3 regions of the Bariatricus sp. HCP28S3_A4 genome follow, and region 3 is predicted to be linked to each of the others. Evidence: predicted binding sites of a transcription regulator. Region 3 holds the regulator's gene; each other region holds the start of a gene.
The links. Region 3 encodes Rex, which represses fermentation and respiration genes when NADH is low (regulators of the CRP and FNR family bind a similar motif). Its sites were predicted from a motif close to ATTGTTAANTANTTAACAAT; they were not measured.

Region 1 (2,281 bases), on a different contig from region 3:
CCGGTAAGGGCGGTGACGCCGGGGCAGGCATTGGTTCTTTATGACGGAGATTACGTGCTGGGAGGCGGAACGATCATTACAGACAGAAACACATCCCTGTAGTACAAGACGGCATCGTTCCGGAAAGGAGAAAAATGTGCAGCGACTCACATATGCATACACGCTTTTCGGGGGATTCCGAAGCAGACCCGGAGAGCATGATTCTTGCGTCCATATCGAAAGGACTCGAAAGTATCTGCATCACAGACCATGAAGATATGGACTATGTCTGTGAAGGAATCGAATTTATATTTGGCAGAGAAGAATATTTCCGCACATTTTCAGAGCTTCGGGAAAAATATAAGGATCAGATCGATCTGCGAATCGGTGTGGAAATCGGACTTCAGCCGCATCTCCCGGAAAGAATTCACTCTTTCCTGAAAGGATATTCTTTTGATTATGTGATCGGATCCGTACATGTGATTCGGGGAAAGGATCCATATTACAGAGACTTCTTTGATGGGCGGACGGATAGGGAAGCATATCGGGAAGTGCTGGATGAGACGCTGACCGATATCAGCTGTTGTCCGGATTTTGATGCGCTGGGGCACCTGGATTACTCCGTGCGCTACGGTACACATAGAGAAGAAGAGTATTCCTACCAGGCATTCTCGGATCAGATCGACGAAATACTGCGTTTTCTGATCGAACATGGAAAGGGGCTTGAATTGAATACGGCTGGACTTAAGTATGGTCTTCCCTTTGCACATCCACATCCGGATATCCTGAAACGTTACCGGGAACTGGGAGGCGAGATCGTGACGATTGGCTCAGATGCCCACAGGGAAGAGCATATCGCTTATGGATTTGACAAGGTTTCCGGGATCCTCGAAGACTGCGGATTTCGATATTATGCAGAGTTTAAAAATAGGGAGCCGGTTTTCAGGAGAATTAAATAAAAAATGGAAAACAGCCCACAAAAATGCAAAAGACACTTGAATTTTTGTTCGGGATTTAGTACAATAAAACATGGTTGATGAATCTTTAACAATGTTAATCATTTATCATTTCTGTAGCTGTAACAAACAGTAATACAATTAAACTTTAGGAGGACTAAATCATGGCAGTAAAAGTAGCAATCAATGGATTTGGACGTATCGGACGTCTTGCGTTCAGACAAATGTTCGGAGCAGAAGGATATGAGATCGTTGCAATCAACGACCTTACATCTCCTAAAATGTTAGCTCACTTATTAAAATACGATTCTACTCAGGGAAAATACGCATTAGCTGATACTGTAACAGCTGGCGAAGATTCTATCACTGTTGATGGAAAAGAAATCAAAATCTACGCTGAAGCTAAAGCTGAAAACCTTCCATGGGGAGAACTTGATGTAGATGTAGTTCTTGAATGTACAGGATTCTACACATCTAAAGCAAAAGCAGAAGCACATATCACAGCAGGTGCTAAGAATGTTATCATCTCAGCTCCGGCAGGAAATGACCTTCCGACTATCGTTTACAATGTAAACCATGAAAAGATTACAAAAGATGATCATATCATTTCAGCAGCTTCTTGTACAACAAACTGTCTGGCACCGATGGCTAAGGCACTGAACGATCTTGCACCGATCAAATCTGGTATCATGTGTACAATCCATGCTTACACAGGTGATCAGATGACTCTTGACGGACCGCAGAGAAAAGGCGATCTCAGAAGATCTCGTGCAGCAGCATGCAACATCGTTCCAAACAGCACAGGAGCAGCTAAAGCTATTGGTTTAGTAATTCCTGAATTAAATGGAAAATTAATCGGATCTGCTCAGCGTGTTCCGACCCCGACAGGTTCTACTACAATCCTTACAGCAGTTGTTGAAGGAAATGTAACTGTAGATCAGATCAATGCAGCTATGAAAGCAGCTTCTAACGAATCTTTCGGATACAATACAGATGAAATCGTTTCAAGCGATATCGTTGGTATGACATATGGTTCATTATTCGATGCTACACAGACAATGGCTATGCCGCTTGACAACGGAACTACAGAAGTTCAGGTTGTTTCTTGGTATGACAATGAAAATTCTTACACAAGCCAGATGGTAAGAACAATCAAACACTTCGGAACATTACTGTAAGCCGGATGTTTGGCAATTGAATCTGACGGATTATTTCCAGAATAGACTCACAAAGGGTCCGGTCTTATTTGGGACCGGACCTTATTTTTTAAGAAATTAAGGAGGCATATGACATGCTTAACAAAAAATCAGTAGATGACATTAATGTTAAGGGCAAAAGAGTCCTTG
Region 2 (2,281 bases), on a different contig from region 3:
AGGGTCTGAACTTCGATTCCTTCTGCAACAGCACCCTCAATCTCAGCCGGAAGAGCAGTCATATCTGCAACACGGCGACGATAAACGATGCTAACTTTCTTGGCACCGAGACGTTTTGCAGTACGTACAGCATCCATAGAAACGTTTCCGCCTCCGATGACAGCAACTTCCTGTCCGGTAAGATCCGGATTCTGTTCTTTTCCGACATCACGAAGGAACTGAACTGCGGAAAGAACACCTTCAGCATGTTCACCTTCGATACCAAGCTTCTTATCGGTACTTGCACCGATCGTGATAAGTACGGCATCATACTCTTCGCGAAGGCTCTGAATGGTCATATCTTCACCGATTCTTTTGCCGTAGATTACTTCCACACCGGTCTCGAGAATTGCATTGATATCATCATCAAGACGATCTTTCGGAAGACGATAGTTCGGAATGCCATAGCGGAGCATACCGCCGAGCTTCGGAAGCATCTCGAACACGGTTGTCTGGTGACCCATAAGCTGCAGATAATAAGCCGCACTTAAGCCGCCCGGACCTCCGCCTACGATAGCAACACGTTTGCCGGTTGACGGTCCGCACTTCGGAGGCGGTACCTTTCCGGCATAGTCAGCAGCCATTCTCTTAAGACCACGGATATTGACAGCATCATCCACAATATTACGACGGCAGCGTGCCTCGCATGGATGTTCACAGATAAATCCACAGGTAGTCGGGAACGGATTGTCCTTACGAATCAGGCGGATCGCATCTGCATAGCGTCCTTCTCCAACCAGAGCGATATATCCAGGAATATCAACATGAGCCGGGCAAAGAGATACACACGGAACCGGCTGTGAGTAATGGCATGTACATCTCCCCTGATGCACATGTTCTTCGTAATCTTCACGGCAGCCGATCAGGCTCTTGTAAACCATATGTGCTGCTTCATAGCCAATCGCACAGTCAGCACCTTCCATGATTGATACCGCGAGCTCTTCCATAAGATCAAGCGTATCCATCGTTGCATCGCCGTTCATAACATCTGTCAGCAGGTTCTTCAGCTGCCACAGACCGATTCGACACGGAACACATTTTCCACAGGTGTGTGTATGACACATCTCAAGAAATGCACGTGTCATGTCCACCGGACAAAGTCCCGGAGGACTGGATTCGATTCTGCGTTCCAGATCTTTGTAAAGCCCTTCAATGACAAGCTGGGCACGATCCGGAGCAGAAATTTCAAGTCTACTCATAGTTCTTTTCTCCTTTAAATATAAAATGATGTTGGGGGCATAAGCCTATGGCATCTGCTTGGCCTTTTCTATCGATTTAATTTATAAGCAGACGTCATAAAACTGAACATTCTATAAATACATTGTACTAAAATTAAAACAATTTAGCAAGCTAAGTTAAAATATAGTCAGGATGGATAAAAATATAACAATGTGGTGGATTCTTTGATTTTAAATCATATCTTTTTTTGCTGAAATATGGTATTCTAAAAATAAAAATAACCTCGGCGTAGGGGATTTGAAGAAAGGGCGGATGGAATGATGAAAATAACAGATTTTGGGGCAACCGTGAATGGTGATGAGACGAAGCTTTATACTTTGACGAATTGTAATAACATGGAGATTTCCGTAACAGACTATGGAGCTGCGCTTACTCAGGTTATCGTGCCGGACAAAGAGGGAAATCTCTGTGATGTGGTTCTCGGCTATGATGAAGCAGCGGAATATGAAGCAGGCGGACTTTTCCTGGGGGCAACCGTGGGAAGAAGTGCGAACCGGATCGGCGGAGCTTCTATTGAGATTAATGGGAAGATCTATGAACTTGTGAAGAATGATAATGATAATAATCTGCACAGTGGACCGGATTTTTATCATAACAGAGTCTGGGATGTTAAAGAAGCTGAAGAGGATCATGTTACCTTTGTTCTGGAAAGTCCGGACGGAGATCAGGGATACCCCGGAAATCTGCATATAGAAGTAACATACACACTGACAGAGGATAATGCCGTAAAGATTTCTTATTATGGTGTATCAGATGAGGATACCGTGATCAATATGACGAATCACAGCTATTTTAACATGGATGGACATGCATCGGGAGATGTGATGGAACAGGAAGTATGGATCGATGCGGATGCATTTACCCGCGCAGACAAGGAATCCATTCCGACCGGAGAAATTGTTCCTGTTGAGGGGACACCGATGGATTTCCGTACAAAGAAAAAACTTGGACGGGATATCTATGATGATTATGAAGCGTTAAATTATGGTATGGGATACGATCA
Region 3 (2,281 bases):
GTTGCTGATTCAGATATTCTTTCAGCCTTGCGTCTCTGAGCTGCTGTTTCTTCTGGGCATAATCTGAATAATTTCCCATATATGTCATCAGTGTACCGTTTTCAATCTCCAGCACTTTCGTTACGACACGATTCAAAAAATAACGGTCGTGGGAGACGATGAGCACTGCACCGGAGTAATTCAGCAGGTAGTTCTCAAGCCATGCGATTGAATTCATATCCAAGTGATTGGTAGGCTCATCCAGCAGCAAAATATCCGGTTTCGTCAGCAGAAGTTTGCCGAGGGAAACACGTGTCTTCTGGCCGCCGGAAAGGGCGTCCACCGGTTTCTGAAATTCATCCTCAGTAAACCCAAGGCCTTTAAGAACACCGACCAGTTCGCTTTTATAAGAATAGCCGTCAGCACGTTCAAATGCAGCGGTAAGTCTATGATAAGTGTCAAGTTTCATCTGAAGTGCGTCACCGGTCAGCGTACTGATTTCCAGTTCCAGTGCACGAATCTGACGTTCCATTTCGATAATCTCAGATTTGGCGGTGCGGACTTCTTCGTAAATGGTATTCCCGCTCATCAGGTCCTGGTGCTGGGCAAGATAGCCCATTGTTTTTCCTTTGGTAAGAATTACATCACCGTCATCACTATTCAATTCACCGACGATCATTTTCAAAATTGTGGATTTCCCGGCGCCGTTCAGACCGACCAGCGCCGCTTTCTCACGGTCTTCTATATGAAAGGAGCCTTTATTCACAATAACCTGCTCCCCAAAGGATTTCGTTAAATTGTGGCATGCCAGTATCATTTTCAAACCTCCTTATACTGTAGAAATAGGTACTGTCTACCTCATTATATCGGAAATACAATAAAAAACAACTATTAAGTTTGACTTTTTTATGTCATTTTTATATAATGAAATTTAGAATAAGAATGGAAGGTGGATGTCAGGTGGAAGAAAGAGAAATATCTCAGGCAGTAATCAGAAGACTTCCGAGATACTATCGTTATCTTGGCGAATTGCTGGAACACGGTGTGGAACGAATATCCTCCAACGATTTGAGCAAGAGAATGAAAGTAACTGCATCCCAGATTCGTCAGGACCTTAATAATTTTGGTGGATTTGGACAACAGGGATACGGGTATAATGTAAAATACTTATATACGGAAATAGGGAAAATTCTGGGACTGGACAACCAACATAACATGGTCATTATCGGTGCCGGTAATCTTGGACAGGCACTGGCTAATTATGCAGCATTTGAAAAAAGAGGTTTTGTATTAAAAGGATTATTTGACGTGAATCCACGACTTGTGGGAATTACGATCCGCGGTGTGGAGATCCGGATGATGGATGAACTGAGTGATTTTATTCAGAAGAATGATATTGAAATCGGAGTACTTGCGATTCCGAAGACAAGAGCCATAGATGTTGCGAATGTTCTGGTTGATAATGGTGTGCGGGCGATCTGGAATTTTGCACATACAGATTTGAATCTTCCGGATAATATTATTGTTGAGAACGTGCATTTATCGGAGAGTCTGATGAGACTTTCATACAATATAACACGTTATAATATGGAACATACAGATAATTCATAATTCGACAGAATGTGTTACACACATTTTGCCTGAATCGGCGTAATGAGAGAAGAGTTCCGGCTGCGGGGCTCTTTATTGCGTATTGGAAGGTGAGAATATGAAATATATATTGACAGCTGAACAGATGAAAGCGGCGGACGGAAGAATGATTCATGAGATCGGGATTCCTTCGCTGGTACTGATGGAACGTGCGGCGCTTCAGTGTATGGCTGCAATGAAAGAAGAGCAGATTGATCTGTCCTATGCACTGGTGGTATGCGGCTCCGGCAACAACGGTGGAGACGGATTCGCGGTGGCAAGACTGCTTGCCGAAGAAGGAAAAAGGGTCGATGTGTGTTTTGCCGGAAAATTGGAATCCAGGAGTGAAGAAACGAAGCAGCAGATGCATATTCTGGAAAATCTGGGCGTGTCTGTAGGAAACACTTTACCGGAGAAGGAATATAGTGTTATTATAGATGCCGTATTTGGAATCGGGCTTTGCCGAAATATCGAAGGACATTACCAGAATGTGATTGAACAAATGAACCGGTATCAGGGATACAAAGTTGCGATTGATACTCCGTCCGGAATTTCCGCTGACACCGGGGAAGTACTGGGATGTGCGTTCCGGGCTGATTTGACAGTCACGTTTGCATACGCTAAGGCAGGTCAGGTTTTCTTTCCGGGTTCCGAGTATGCGGGGAAAGTACTG

Region 1: gap (type I glyceraldehyde-3-phosphate dehydrogenase) is a predicted target of Rex. The motif match lies at 1,012-1,031, and genes of this name have one in related genera.
Region 2: ACTNBF_RS09595 (NAD(P)-binding protein) is a predicted target of Rex. The motif match lies at 1,411-1,430, and genes of this name have one in related genera.

What each region holds. Positions count from the first base shown of each region.
Region 1 covers NZ_JBQHSE010000023.1:52,251-54,531, forward strand. Annotated here, with positions in the region: gene mnmA (tRNA 2-thiouridine(34) synthase MnmA) at 1-102, shown strand, start outside; gene ACTNBF_RS11830 (histidinol-phosphatase HisJ family protein) at 135-938, shown strand; gene gap (type I glyceraldehyde-3-phosphate dehydrogenase) at 1,100-2,113, shown strand; gene ACTNBF_RS11840 (phosphoglycerate kinase) at 2,227-2,281, shown strand, end outside.
Region 2 covers NZ_JBQHSE010000016.1:53,953-56,233, forward strand. Annotated here, with positions in the region: gene ACTNBF_RS09595 (NAD(P)-binding protein) at 1-1,238, opposite strand, end outside; gene ACTNBF_RS09600 (aldose epimerase family protein) at 1,539-2,281, shown strand, end outside.
Region 3 covers NZ_JBQHSE010000013.1:44,355-46,635, reverse strand. Annotated here, with positions in the region: gene ACTNBF_RS08470 (ABC-F family ATP-binding cassette domain-containing protein) at 1-796, opposite strand, end outside; gene ACTNBF_RS08465 (redox-sensing transcriptional repressor Rex) at 940-1,590, shown strand; gene ACTNBF_RS08460 (NAD(P)H-hydrate dehydratase) at 1,688-2,281, shown strand, end outside.